Regions from separate parts of the Sphingomonas insulae genome, predicted to be linked through region 1. Evidence: predicted binding sites of a transcription regulator. Region 1 holds the regulator's gene; each other region holds the start of a gene.

The links. The regulator LexA, encoded in region 1, represses DNA repair genes until DNA is damaged. The targets are predictions, from matches to a motif close to GTTCCNCNCTTGTTCT.
Region 2: a site for LexA is predicted at 2,072-2,087, ahead of recA (recombinase RecA). Genes of this name have one in related genera too.
Region 3: a site for LexA is predicted at 2,457-2,472, ahead of GTH33_RS10665 (LexA family protein). Genes of this name have one in related genera too.
Region 4: a site for LexA is predicted at 1,818-1,833, ahead of GTH33_RS09100 (LexA family protein). Genes of this name have one in related genera too.

What each region holds. Positions count from the first base shown of each region.
Region 1 covers NZ_CP048422.1:2,769,368-2,772,974, reverse strand. The annotation lists gene GTH33_RS14810 (ComEC/Rec2 family competence protein) at 1-225, shown strand, start outside; gene bla (subclass B3 metallo-beta-lactamase) at 955-1,839, shown strand; gene lexA (transcriptional repressor LexA) at 1,830-2,513, opposite strand; gene GTH33_RS14795 (molybdopterin molybdotransferase MoeA) at 2,572-3,607, opposite strand, start outside.
Region 2 covers NZ_CP048422.1:2,399,836-2,403,442, forward strand. The annotation lists gene GTH33_RS13060 (class I SAM-dependent methyltransferase) at 1-29, opposite strand, end outside; gene recA (recombinase RecA) at 922-1,995, opposite strand; gene GTH33_RS13070 (hypothetical protein) at 2,110-2,589, shown strand; partial or broken gene GTH33_RS13075 (4-(cytidine 5'-diphospho)-2-C-methyl-D-erythritol kinase) at 2,592-3,460, opposite strand; gene GTH33_RS13080 (tetratricopeptide repeat protein) at 3,457-3,607, opposite strand, start outside.
Region 3 covers NZ_CP048422.1:1,924,214-1,927,820, reverse strand. The annotation lists gene GTH33_RS10675 (hypothetical protein) at 1-723, shown strand, start outside; gene GTH33_RS10670 (Y-family DNA polymerase) at 744-2,012, opposite strand; gene GTH33_RS10665 (LexA family protein) at 2,009-2,434, opposite strand; gene GTH33_RS10660 (replication protein A) at 2,978-3,607, opposite strand, start outside.
Region 4 covers NZ_CP048422.1:1,592,861-1,596,467, reverse strand. The annotation lists gene GTH33_RS09105 (Y-family DNA polymerase) at 90-1,358, opposite strand; gene GTH33_RS09100 (LexA family protein) at 1,355-1,780, opposite strand; gene GTH33_RS09095 (hypothetical protein) at 2,206-2,406, shown strand; gene GTH33_RS09090 (hypothetical protein) at 2,462-2,707, opposite strand; partial or broken gene GTH33_RS18370 (HIRAN domain-containing protein) at 2,759-2,899, shown strand; gene GTH33_RS09085 (DUF6961 family protein) at 3,219-3,410, opposite strand; gene GTH33_RS09080 (hypothetical protein) at 3,430-3,607, opposite strand, start outside.

The DNA.
Region 1 (3,607 bases):
GACATCGTGGTGAGCGAGCGCCGCCTGCCACGGGGCTGCACGCCGCGCTGGCTGAAGCTGGACGGCATGGCCCTGCGCCGGACCGGCGGCGTATCGGTCACGCTGACGAACGGCGAGGTCCGGACCGTTCGGACGCCCGGCGATCGCCACCCATGGCTCGCGCCGCCGACCGTGATGCCGCCGCGTACTGCCAAGCCCTATCGGGTAAAAGCGTCACTCCGGTAGACGTGGCGCGGCGTGAATCTGCCGCCACCGTGTCCGGCAGACCCGCTATCGGACGCTCGCGTTCGTCATCACGATCGCACGAACGCATGGTCAGGCGCGGCATCCGTTTGGCCGATAGCGAGCCATCGCCGCCACGAACCCCGGCTGCCGGCGTCGCCCGTTCGGCAGGGATGCAGGGCCCATGCCGGCCGCATCCGAACGCCGCGCGATGGCGATCCGGTCCGATACCCCGTTTCCAAGGTGCATATCGTCATTGACCGCCAGAAAGCCGCAACGCCGCGGGTGCCCCTCCGCCGGATCATCGTCGTTACGGACGTCGTCTGCCGGCGTCGCCGGGTTGTTTGGAATATACCGCCGCTGCCGCGCGCATTCGAACGCCACGCTACAACGATCAAGCCGGTACCACGCTCATTCGGCGCATATCGTTAATTACCGCCGGAGCACTGGAAGGGTCGCAACGTCGCGGGCTACTCCACCCGCCGAGTCGTTGCGTATGGGAGCCAGCTGCCTGCATCGCTGGGTTGTTTGGACTATACCGCCGCTGCCGCGCGTATCCGAACGCCGCGCTACGGCGATCCAGTCCGATACCCCGCTTCTGCGGCGCATATCGTCGTTTAGCGCCGCCCCACCCGGAAAGCCGCGACGGTGCAGGATACCCCACCCGCCGGATCGGCGGTGTCAATCCGCGCCCTGAAATGCCATGATCGTTCGAGGTTACTGGAAGACACGATGACCCGCCTCGTCACCCTTGCCGCCGCATTCGCCCTACTCGCATCCGCCGCGCCGACGGCCGCGCAGGACGCGGCGCAGCGCCGTCAATGGAATGCCCCGGCCGCGCCGTTCCGGATCGTGGGCAACGTCTATTACGTCGGCACCGCCGGCCTGTCGTCGTTCCTGATCGCCGACCCCAAGGGGCTGGTGGTCATCGACGGCGGGCTGCCGGAAAGCGCGCCGCTGATCGTCGCCAACATCCGCCGCCTCGGATTTCGGCTGCGCGACATCCGCTTCCTGCTCAACAACCACAGCCATGTCGATCATGCCGGCGGCCTCGCGGCGCTACGGCGGGCAAGCGGCGCGCCGCTCGTCGCAAGCCTTGGCGATTCGGCCGATCTGATCGCCGGTCGCACCATCGGCCGTAGCGACCTCAGCGGCTTTCCGCCGGTCCGGCCGGCGCGAACGATCCGGGACGGCGCGGCGATCACCGTCGGCAAGACCCGGCTCGTCGCGCATCTGACCCCCGGTCACACCAACGGCGCCACCAGCTGGAGCCTGCACACCAGCGAGGGGGGCAAGCCGATCGACGTGCTGTTCCTGTCGAGCCTGAGCGTCGCCGGCCGTCCCCTCGTCACCCGGCCGCATGGCGGCGGGCCGGCGCGCGATACCGTCGCGGTCGCCCAGTTCCGCAACACCTTCCGCACGCTCGCGACGATGCGGGCCGACGTCGTCCTCAGCTATCACGCCGAACTGTTCGATCTGGCGGGCAAGCGCCGCGCGCAGCGGGCGGGCAATGCGCTTGCCTTCGTCGATCCCGCGGAATTGCCGCGTCAGGTCGCGAGTGCCCGGGCCGCGTTCGAACACGCGCTGGCAGCGCAGCGCCGTTCGCCTCAATCGTAACGGCGCAGGATACCCGACAATTTGCCCTGCACGCGGACATGCGCGGGCACGTAGCGCTGCGGTTCGTAGGCGCGGTTGGCCGGATCGAGCCGGATCATCGCCCCCTCGCGACGGAAGTATTTCAGCGTCGCCTCGGCATCGTCGATCAGCGCGACCACGATCTCGCCATCCCGTGCCACCTCGGTACGCCGGATCAGCGCATAGTCGCCATCCAGGATACCCGCCTCGACCATCGAATCGCCCGATACCTCCAGCGCGTAATGCTCGCCGGAACCGAGCAGCGCGGCCGGAACCGCCAGCATCGAACTGCCCTCGAACGCCTCGATCGGTACGCCGGCCGCGATGCGCCCGTGCAGCGGGATCTCGACCACGTCGTTGGCGGGCTGCGGCGCGGCGCGGACGTTGCCGCTTTTCGCCGGTGCGGGCGCCGGCGCCGGCGTCGCGGGCTTGCGCTCCGGCCGTTCCGGCATGCGCAGCACTTCCAGTGCGCGGGCGCGGTTGGGCAGGCGGCGGATGAAATGGCGTTCCTCCAGCGCGCTGATGAGGCGGTGCACGCCGCTCTTCGACTTCAGGTCGAGCGCATCCTTCATCTCCTCGAACGAGGGGGAGATGCCGGTCTCTTCCAGCCGGTCGTTGATGAAACAAACGAGCTCGTGCTGCTTCCGCGTGAGCATATGCGGTCCTTCCCCGTCAGAACAGACGCGGAACTTCTAGGGAACGAAATTAACCTCGTCAAGCGATGACGAGGATTTCCGCCGAGTCGCCGGCCATGGCCGGCGGGGCGCCGATTGGCCGTACGATCAGGCAGTGCGACCGCGCCAGCGTCAGCAGCATCGAACTGTCCTGAATGGTCGAGGCATAGGCCCGGCCATCGCGCAGTTCGGCCCGCAGATAGTCGGTGCGCGGCCCGTTGGCGGGCAGGTCCTCGCCCAGGATAACGTGCGTGGTGCGCGGGAACGGATCGCGCGCGCCCGCCAGATGCGCGATCAGCGGCCGCACGAACAGGGTCGCGGTGACGAAGGCCGACACGGGGTTGCCGGGCAGGCCCAGTACGCTGGCCGAACCGATCCGCCCTGCCATCATCGGCTTGCCAGGGCGCAGGGCAATCCGCCAGAAATCGATCGATCCGCCCGCGGCCTCCAGCGCCGGCCGGACGAGGTCGTGGTCGCCCACCGACGCACCGCCGGTGGTGACGAGCAGATCGGCACGGACCGCGGCGAAGGCGTCGCGCAACGTGTCGAGGTCGTCGGGCAGGATGCCCATGTCGATCAGCTCGATCGGCAGGTCGGCCAGCATCGCCGCCAGCATCGCCCGGTTCGATTCGGGCAATGCCGCCGCGTCGTGCGGCCCGCCCGGTTCGACCAGCTCGTCGCCGGTGGCACAGATCGCGACGCGGACCCGGCCGGCGACGGGCAAAGTGGCGATGCCGCCGGTCGCCGCCACCGCGATGCGCGCCGGCGTCAGCCGCTCGCCGCGCGCGATCAGCCGGTCGCCGGCGGTGAAATCCAGCCCCCGCCGCCGCGTGTTGCGACCGCGCGTCGGCGGCCCCTCGCCGGTCAGGCGGATCGTGCTGCCGGCGCTCGCCACCTCCTCCTGGATCATGACGGTATCGGCGCCGGCCGGCATCGCCGCGCCGGTAAAGATCCGCACCGTCTCGCCCGTGCCGACCGTGCCGGCGAACGGTCGCCCGGCAGCGCTTTCGCCGATCAGTGTCCATGGGCCGGGCAGGTCGGCGAAGCGGATCGCATAGCCGTCCATCGCCGACAGG
Region 2 (3,607 bases), 370 kb from region 1:
CGGCCGGTCCAGTCGTTGGCGGTGGTCATGATCAGGTGTCCCTGCGCTGGGTAGGGGGTGGCGGCGAGTTCTGGTTTGTGGGCGATGTTCGGCCAGCGCGGCAGGTCCGGTCGTCGGTGGTGGTCATGATTGGGCGTTCCTGCGCTGGGTATAGGGTGGCGGCGATATCTGGATTGCGATCGATGGCCGGTCGGCGCGGGTGACCCAGCCGTTGCTGCTGGTTGTGATCGGGCGTCCCTGCGTGGAATGTAGGGGGCGATATCCGGACTGCGGTCGATGTCCGGTCGGCGCGGGCGGTCCAGCCGTTGGTAGTGGTTGTGATCGGGCGTCCCTGCGTGGGATGTAGGGGGGTCGATATCCGGACTGCGGTCGGTGTCCGGTCGCGCGCTCGGTCGAATCGTTGGTGGTGGTTGTGATCGGGCATTCCTGCCCCGGGTGTAGGGTGGCGTCGATATCCGGCGGGAAATGGATCTGGTTGGATATGCATGCAGGACGCATCGTGCGGGGTTGCGCTCCCCGTTTGGCCGGGATGGCGTGCCAACCCGTGCTGGCTGTTTTGTGCACCTCTGGAGGCGCCGCCGGGCGGGACGGGGTCGATCCTTTCGCCCTGTCCGGGTGGTACGTCGGCTTTGCGTACGCGATCGGGGTGACGATGCGGGGCGGTCGGGTCGAGGGCAAATCGGGTGTTGATGCAATCCAATTTGGCCGCGACCGCGGCGTTGCTGTTACCGCAAGCTGCCGGCGCCAACCGCTCGATCCGGCTCGCGCATCTTGATGCGCGTCGTGATCCGGTGTCGGTGCGTCCGACGCCGTCGGAAGTTGCCGAAGTTGACACTACGTCACGCCCGGAATGCCCCGTATGCGAAAAGGGCCCGCCGTTGCCGGCGAGCCCTTTCTGCATCCCGAGGGGACACCCGGTCATCAGATGTCGTCTTCGGCATCCGGCCCGGTCATCATCTCTTCGGCGACCTTTTCGGTGCGCTGGCGGATCGCCTTTTCGAGGCGGTCGGCCATTTCGGGATGTTCGCGCAGATAGTTCTTCGAATTCTCGCGGCCCTGCCCGATGCGAACGCTGTCGTAGCTGAACCAGGCACCCGATTTCTCGACCAGCCCGGCCTTGACGCCGAGATCGAGGATCTCGCCGATCTTGGAGATGCCCTCGCCGTACATGATGTCGAATTCGACCTGCTTGAACGGCGGCGCGACCTTGTTCTTGACGACCTTCACGCGGGTGGCGTTGCCGGTGACCTCTTCGCGGTCCTTGATCGCGCCGGTGCGGCGAATGTCGAGGCGCACGCTGGCGTAGAACTTCAGCGCATTGCCGCCCGTCGTCGTCTCTGGGTTGCCGTACATCACGCCGATCTTCATGCGCAGCTGGTTGATGAAGATCACCATGCAGCGCGAGCGGCTGATCGAACCGGTCAGCTTGCGCAGCGACTGCGACATCAGACGTGCCTGGAGGCCGACGTGGCTGTCGCCCATCTCGCCCTCGATTTCCGCGCGGGGCACGAGTGCGGCAACCGAATCGACCACCAGCACGTCGATCGCATTCGAACGCACGAGCGTGTCGACGATTTCCAGCGCCTGTTCGCCGGTGTCCGGCTGCGAGACGATCAGTTCGTCGATGTTGACGCCCAGCTTCTTGGCGTAGACCGGGTCGAGCGCATGTTCGGCGTCGACGAAGGCGGCAGTGCCGCCACCCTTCTGCGCCTCTGCGATGACATGCAGTGCGAGCGTAGTCTTGCCCGAGGATTCAGGACCATAGACCTCGATCACGCGGCCGCGCGGCAGACCGCCGACACCGAGTGCGATGTCAAGGCCGAGCGAGCCGGTGGAGATCGTCTCGACCTCCATCGACTGTTTCGCGCCGAGCTTCATCGCCGAACCCTTGCCGAAGGCACGGTCGATCTGGGCCAGAGCGGCGTCGAGCGCCTTCTGGCGGTCGGTGGTAGCGGTTGCCATGCCGGTATCGATCACTTTCAGATTGGCGGCCATCGGGAGTTTCCCTCGCTAGAACAAGCGCGCCACCGGGGCAACGCATCTGTTCTCCATGTACGTCATTTGTTCTCACGGAACAAGAGGGGAACTTTTGAATGAACGAACAGATACATGGGACCGGAACGGAGCAAGTTCGGCTTGCCGGCGCGGGTGACCCGCGTACGTTCGACACCAGTGGAGGACGTGGCGATCCAGCGATTGATGGCGATGGCGGCAACACTGCTGACAACAACAACGCTCGGCCCGATGCCGCAGCCCGCCATGGCGCAGGTGCAGGCCGGCGGACAACGCTGCATCGGCTGGACCTTCGTACGACAGGTCGCGGGCGTCTACGACAGCTCGTACGTCCAGTACGCCAATCGCTGCGGCGATCCCGTCGGTTTCTTCTGGCGCCAGTCGACGGTGTATCAGACCAGCAATCCGCCAGCATGCAACGCCATGACCGGCGCCCATAATTCCGGCTATGCGCCGGTGGGGTGGACCAACCGCGTATCGCAATCCGCGACCGGAACATTGGTGATCGTCATCCACGAATGCCCGGCGCGGACGCGTGCCTATATGAAGACGGACGGCATCTTCTACTGCCGCTGACCTCAGGTCACGAGCGTCGCCAGCACCCACCAGTTCCTGTCGCGCATCGCAGCCGCCGCGGCGTCGCGCGCCGCAATGTCGGTGAACAGGGCGAAACAGGTGGCGCCGCTGCCGGACATGCGGGCGAGCGTGGCGCCGGGCGCGTGCCCAAGCGCGGTCAGGACTTCGGCGATCACCGGGGCGAGCTGCAGGGCGGCGGGCTGGAGGTCGTTGCGGCCGGCGACGGCACGGGCGAGCAGGTCGCCGTCATGCGCGATGCCGCCGCGGTCCACGCCGTCCCATCTGGCGAACACGGCGGCGGTCGACACAGCGACGCCGGGGTTGACGAGCAGCATCGGCGTGCCGGCGAGGCCGTGGACGGGAATCAGCGCCTCCCCCTTGCCGGTGCCGAGCGTGGTGCGGCCGAGCAGGCAGGCAGGCACGTCGGCGCCAAGCCCCTCGGCGATGACGAACAGGCGCGGGTCCTGCGGGGCGATGGCGTGGAGGCGGGCGAGCGCGCGCAGCGTGGCGGCGGCATCGGCCGAACCGCCGCCGATGCCGCTGGCGACGGGAAGGTGCTTGTCGAGGGTGATCGCGTGGCGCCGGTCGATGCCGAAGGTCCGGCAGAACGCCTGGGCGGCTTTCTCGACGAGGTTTTGCGGCTGGGGCTGCCCCTCCGCCAACGCCCCCCCGCCCGGTCAGGGGCAGATCGGAGCGCCTCTGCATAGGGGCCGGTGACCCGGAGGCTGTCGGCCTGTGCGGGGACGACCGTGATCGTGTCGCCGTCGGCGGCGAAGGCGAACAGGGTTTCCAGTTCGTGATAGCCGTCGGGGCGGCGATGACGGATATGGAGCGCGAGGTTGATCTTGGCGGGCGCGGATTCGACGATCACTTGGGCATCAGTCCCTGAACGATCCTGGTGGACAGACGCGCCTGGTCGCCGGCGGGTGCCGTGAGCGCGGCGGCGCGCCAGGCGTAGCGCGCCTCGTACCGGCGGCCGATCGTCCAGTACAGGTCGCCGAGGTGTTCGGCGATTTCG
Region 3 (3,607 bases), 850 kb from region 1:
TTGATTGTGAGGCCAGTGAATGGCCAGTTATCTTTCCAAAGCCTTGGAAAAGTCGAGGGCCTACGTGAAATCGGGGTCGGTCGGACAGATATGACCAAACCCTCGCCCAGCGCGGCTTCAGTGGCTTGGTCCGGCGGATTATTGCCGCAATTGCTCAGAACAATCACATATCCGTTCATAGCGATCGCTATTTTAGGTGCATCGATAGCGAGCGGGTTTTGGGTTTCAACGGTGGCCAACAAAAGAAAGAAGCGACTTAGAAAAGCCTACGCCCGGGATGCGTCATTAATATGGGAAGAGGCGGACGCGAAAACGCGCAAATTGGTCACTGCGCTCTACACTGCAATCGGGCAACGCGGCCTCAACACCCTTACCGACAAAGAATTGGAAGCGGCAAAAAGAAAATCTCGAGAATCTAGGCAAAAAAAATTTGATAGATCAGGAAGGGCTGCGACAAGCGATTTCGAGATTTCTCAATGGATTGACGATTCATTGGAGGGGCCCGACATATCCTCAATGACAGCGGAGTCATTATTGTTCCGCCTTGGCATGCGAGATCCCGTCGACTTTTCTTTGGATGAGAAACTCCGTGAGGCCCTTGAATCATTTCAGGTTGCTCTTTCGAAAGCTGTTTCATCGAGCAAGCTAAAAAAATCAGAGCCGTCTAAGGAAGATTTATTTGTTACAGAGCATGGCATCACAGTTAGTAGGAGCTGGCCTTGAGCATATCTTGACTGGCATCTCTACGTCTTGACCAATGGCAAATCACTTAGACGCGTAGTCCATGCGGGCGACCGGCTATCAGCACGAAGCTTCCATTCACGTTTGAAGCCCTGCGATGCCGTCACCGCAGACCATTTTCCAAACCTACCGTTAATTTCATCCAGCGCTGACATCAGCCGTGCGCGGCGATCATCTGGCTCTTCGAACAGCGTGCGTGGGCGCAGCTCTGAGGCAACGAGGTTTTCCAGAATAACGCCGGCCTTGGTGAAGGCATAGCCATCGCGCCATGCGCGTTCGGCCCCGCGCCGCGCCGCGGCGATCAATTTCAGGCTGTCGGCCGTCATCGGATGCAGCGTCACGGCGCGCGAGGCGGCATATTGGGGCCGATCGGGGCGGTGGCGGTTGGTGTGGAAGAAGGCGGTAAGTCGGCCGGCAACGAGACCGTGCGCGCGCAATTTCTCGCCGGCGCGCATGGCATATTCGGTCAACGCACCCATGAGATGGTCGAACCGCGTCACGGGGGTGCCGAATGATCGGGTGACGGCCATCCCCTTGCGCTGCGGCTCGATAGCCTCGACCGCATTGGCGGCCTCCCCGCGCAGCTCGGCCACCAGCCGCTCCAATACGACAGTGCCGACGGCGCGGGCTTGTTTCATCGGCATATCGCGCAAGGCCGCGGCGGTGCGGATGTCGAGATCCAGCAGCTTCGTCGCCGTCGCGCGGCCGACCCCCCAGACGTCTCCGACCTCAATCACGTCCATGACTTTGCGACGCACGGCGTCGTCGCGCAGGTCCGCCACCCCGCCGAATCGCGGATCTGTCTTGGCGGCGCGGTTCGCCAGCTTCGCCAGCGTCTTCGTGCCGGCGATGCCGACGCAGGTCGGAATGGTCGTCCATTGCTGCACCTGGTTCCGCATCGCCTGGGCATGCGCGACCAGGTCGCGGTCTTCGAACCCCGCTAAATCGAGGAACGTTTCGTCGATCGAGTAGATCTCGAAGTCTCGCGCGAAGGCTTCGCAGGCGGCAATCACGCGGCGCTGCATGTCGCCGTACAGCGTGTAATTAGACGACAGAACGCGGATGCCGTGTCGGCGCACCATGTCGCGCAGGTGATGGATGGGATCGCCCATCTTGATGCCCAGGGCCTTCGATTCGGCCGAGCGGGCGATCACGCATCCGTCATTGTTCGACAGGACGACGACGGGTACGTCCTTCAGGCTGGCGTCGAAGGCGCGCTCGCACGAGACGTAATAGCTGTTGCAGTCGATCAGCGCGATGGGCGTGGTCACGACAGCCGGCGCGCGACCGCGACGACGACGCCCCAGATTTCGACATATTCGTCGACCAGGATGGGCGGATAGCCCTCGGCCTCGGCCACCAGCCAGTGTCGTCGGTCGATGAAGCGCAGCCGTTTGAGGGTGCGCTCGCCGTGGACCAGCGCCACGACGATCGAGCCGGGCCGCGCTTTCTTCGCGCGGTTGACGACGACCAGGTCGCCGTCGCTGATGGCGGCGCCCGTCATGGAATGGCCCTCGATCCGCATCAGGTAACTCGCGGCCGGATGTTCCATTAGATAGGCGCCGAGGTCGATCGGCTCTTCCATGTCGTCCTGCGCCGGCGAGGGGAAGCCGGCGGGGGTGCGCGTCAGGAAGAGCGATGCCTCACGGGGGATCAGCTCGAAAGGGACGTCGATGAGTCGGAGCGTCTGCATCCCGCAGCATGTAGCGCGATGCGGAACACAAAGGGAACGCAGATTTTTAAATGACGTCCTGCCCGACGCTATGACGGTCGCCGCTAAGCCCCGCAGGGCGCGATAGACGCGATGGTCGATCCGAACTGCTGCCCGGCCTGCGCTGCGCCCCACGGGGCACCGCCGGCCAGCAGCCGGCCGACCGCAGCCCGACCCTGCCACCCCGAATTACGCGCTTTTCCCCCCACCTCGCCCGCGCCCTTTTCGTGTCGCTTTTGGTGCAGTCATCGACGCCCAAGCGCCCCGGCCTCAATCCTAAGGTTTGGGGCTTATGAGGAATATCGATCACCGGTGCGTTTCGGTGCAGCGACGGGTCAAATCGAGCTGCGGCAGCGGTTGACAGGCGCCAGAATTCGCATGCTCCCCCTAGGGAGCCTCGGGGCCGCCCAAGCGGCCACGTCCGACAGCGGTCGCTTGACGCTGTCAGGGCATTGGCTCGGGGCCTAGGGGCTTGGTGAAGCAGCAAACAGCGCACGGCGTAGCCGTTCCTTTTATCTTTGATCCTTACAGGGCCTCTGTCTGTCCGCTCGGCGGATTTGCACCCTCAACGGCATCGCGGAGCCGTTCGAGGACAGCGCGCAATCCGGGGTCGGTAGCCTCGGCGATGACGTCGTTTACGGTACTGGTCTCCAGCTTGCGCTGACGGGCAAGCTTGTCGGCGACGGCGCGCACGAACTCCGTCGGACGGCGCAGCATGCGGCGGACGCGCTCCTTGGCCGTCGCCGGCGTCTGAAGGATGTAGGCGTTGGCGATCTGCTCGGTCTGCTGCTCGTCAGGCTCGGCATTCTCAATCGGCTGGCATCGCCGGATCCAGTCGAGGTAGCCATGCTCCTTGAGGCGCGTCAGCGCCGCGTGCACGGCGCTGCGCGATCGTCCTATGGCATCGGCGATCCAACGCACGGTCGGATCTAGGCGGCCGGTCTTCTTACCGCGGAGGCGCAGCAGGTAGCGATACACCTGCAACCCAACGCCGCCGATTGCACCATTGCGCTTTCCGGGGAGCTTCGTCTCACGCTCGAATTCCTCAAGATCCCGCATGCGTGCGTTGTGTTCCGACTTCGGGAACATGTTATGTTGCCGCCACAAGGCCATCTCCGCACCGCCGGCATTATGGCTGTTGCGACGCACCGGTTG
Region 4 (3,607 bases), 1.2 Mb from region 1:
CAGCGTTACGAACTTCGGTTTACGCATCCTTACTTCTGGCATGGCGCAGCGGTCATTTTCTGCGTCGACTATCCTTCGCGAATTGCCGGCTATGCCTTCACGGTAGGCAACTCGGCGATGCTAGTCGTCCATGCTGGCGACCGCATCTCTGACCGGAGCTTCCATTCGCGCCTGAACCCCTGCGATGCCGTCACAGCGGTCCACTTGCCGAACCTGCCGTTGATCTCGTCGAGCGCGCTCATCAACCGATCGCGCTTGCCAGTGTCCTCGTCGAACAACGTTCGCGGTCGCATGTCCGCGGCGATTAGGTCGTCGAGCATGATGCCCGCCTTCGTGTAGGCGTAACCGTCTCGCCACGCCCGTTCAGCACCGCGACGCGCCGCGGCGATCAGTTCAAGCCTGTCATTCGTCATCGGGTGCAAGGTCACCGTGCGCGACCCGGCATATTGCGGCCGGTCGGGCTTGTGGCGGTTGGTATGGAAGAAGGCGGTCAGCCTGGCGGCGACGAGGCCGTGGTGTCGCAACTTCTCGCCAGCGCGCAGGGCATATTGGCTGAGCGCGCCCATCAGCCCGTCGAACGTGGTCACCGGCGTCCCGAAGGACCGCGTCACGGCCATGCCCTTACGCTGGGGCGCGACCATCTCGACGGCGGCCGACGGGACACCGCGCAGCTCGGCGACAAGACGTTCGAGCACGACCGTGCCGACCGCACGCGCTTGCTTCATCGGCATATCGCGCAACGTCCCAGCCGTCGTGATGCCAAGATCGGTCAGCTTGCGGGCCGTGGCACCGCCAACGCCCCAGACATCCCCGACCGGGAAGGCATGCATTACCTCATGCCGGACGCCCTCGTCACGAAGATCAGCCACCCCGTTGAAGCCTGGGTTCTTCTTGGCTGCGGCGTTGGCGAGTTTCGCCAGCGTCTTGGTCTCGGCGATGCCCACGCAGGTCGGAATCGTCGTCCATTGGCGTACCTGATCCCGCATCTCGTGTGCGTGGGCGACCAGATCGCGATCCTCGAAGCCGGCGAGGTCGAGGAAGGTCTCGTCGATCGAATAGATCTCGAAGTCGCGGGCGAACGCCTCGCATGCCGCGATCACCCGGCGCTGCATGTCGCCGTAGAGCGTGTAGTTCGATGACAGGACACGGATGCGATGCTGCCGCACCTTGTCGCGCAGATGGTGGATAGGATCGCCCATCTTGATGCCCAGCGCCTTCGCTTCGGCCGAGCGCGCGATGGCGCAGCCGTCATTGTTCGACAGGACAATCACCGGCACACCAACGAGGCTGGCGTCGAATGCCCGCTCGCACGAGACGTAGTAGTTGTTGCAATCGATCAGCGCGATCGGCGTGGTCATGCCATCTTGCGGGCGACACCCACCACGACGCCCCAGATCTCGACATGCTCATCGACCAAGATGTGCGAATAGCCCTCTGCCTCGGGGATCAGCCAGTACCGACCGTCCATGTGGCGCAGACGCTTTAACGTCCGGTCGCCATGCACCAGCGCCACAACGATGGCGCCAGATCGCGGCGTCTTTGCGCGGTTCACGACGATGAGATCACCATCGTTGATGTCGGCGCCCGCCATAGACTGACCGTCCACCCGCATGATGTAGCTGGCGGCAGGATGCTCGACGAGCCAGGCGCCAAGGTCGATCGGCTCTTCCATGTCGTCTTGTGCGGGTGACGGGAAGCCAGCGGGTGTGCGGCACAGGAAGAATGGCACCTCGCGCTGCACCAGTTCGTACGGTATTTCGTGCAGCCGCAGCGTGGTCATCTCGATTCCCTCGGTTGAGCGCATTGTAACGCCCGTCGGAACGAAAGAGGAACAGGGAATCCGATGCGCTTCGCCGCAGGACGCTGAACATGGTCAGGCGATCAGCGTTAAACCGGCCATGCACCTCGAGGAACACGCCGCCCCTGCCCGCCATCATCAGCATCGTGCCCGCATCAGGCTCAAAGTCGGCCGACGGTCCGCGCTCCAGGCGGACGTTGCGATCAATTCATCCGGCCTCCTGGCAATCGGCGGGTTGGTATCGTCGGTCCTGCTCTTACGGCAGTGATCGTCCGCGTCGCTAGGAAAGGCGATAATCATGCGAAGGACTGGCCACGCGAGCTACCATCCCGGTCATGACATGATCGTCATTTGACGGGGCGTTGGCGCGGACGCAGCATTGATTTGCCCGATCAACGAGCGGGAGGATGTTGATGCGCAAACTTCTATTCACGGCGGCCAGCGTGAGTCTGCTGGTAACCGCCACCCCGTCGATCGCCGCACCTTGCAAGGACGCGAAGGGCAAGTTCACGAAATGCCCACCGAAGGGGCCGGTCAAGGCAACGCGCTGCAAGGCCGCTAACGGTAAGTTCGCCAAGTGCGGCACACCGGGCGCGAAGCCGATCTAGGCGATAATCGGGCTGGCCTGGCGGTACCTGACCAGCCCACAACTTGAGCTAGGTTTCAGCCTTTTGCAGTGAGCGGAACGGAAGCACGCAACGTTGTCCGCGGCGCGTCGGTAGACTGGTGATCGGCGCGCTCAACGTGTCGCGTGGCGTAAAGACGTCGAAGGATCAGCGCCAGATCGCGCTCGGTCAGTTTCGAGGCTGCGTCCACTGTGGCGCCTTCCGGCAACGGTTCAACGAAGGCCGCGAGCCGATTGCAAGCGGCGCCCAGCTCGGGATCGAAGGTATCATCGAAGTCTGCCATTGATGGAACGTATGTCTTCCGCGAAGACTCGCAAGATCATAGACCGCGCCGATGCAGGAACTCACCCTTGCCGTAGTCGGCATCGACTTTCCGAATGCGGACGGTAGCAACCGTCGGTCCGAGGCGATGATGACGTTGCCTGGAGAATCCGTCGAACTGATCCCGGAGCCTAAGAACAAGCATGACAGCAACGCCATTGCGGCGATTAGCCCACGCGGCGTGCAACTTGGCTACATCACGCAGAGCGGGCACCGTACATCGGCGGGCGCATGGCTTGCGAAGATGCAGAGGCGTTCTTCCAGGGGCTGGATGGTGGATCAGCTTCATTCGGGTCCGGTTGGTGGTGGCGCGCCGACGCTGCCGCCGCAATCGGACAAGCCACCTTTACCGCAACGGCCACCACAACCGCCGCGGCGGTCGGAGCCGTATGACCCGCACGCCTTTCACCCGGATGAAGAAGGGCCGGATTGGGGAGCATTGATCTCGAAGAGCGGCTGCAGATGGGGAAACTTCAGGGACGCGCGCCGACGTCCTGACGAAGAAGATCATATTTCGCCGCGACCGCCTTCCACAACGCGACCGCCTCCCATTCGCCAGCGAGGGCTGCGCCGCCGATTCGCTCGGCGATGTGTCTCGCGCCTTCACTCCCGTAATTCTGTTCGACATTCAGTGCGATGGCCCATAGCTCGTGATCTGAAGCCATCGCGTCCAACTGTGGCCGGTCACCGCCGCCCGAAACCCGCAGTGCTGTTCTCGCCATTGTCTGTCCGGTCGCGGCCGGCCAGCACGTTCTCCAGCTCGTCCAGCGTGTGCGGCACGTCGAGATGCTGCGCTCCAAAGAACAGGCGCGATCCATCGGCCTCGGGAACTGCGTGGGTCAGCTTGTCGATGTCCACCAGT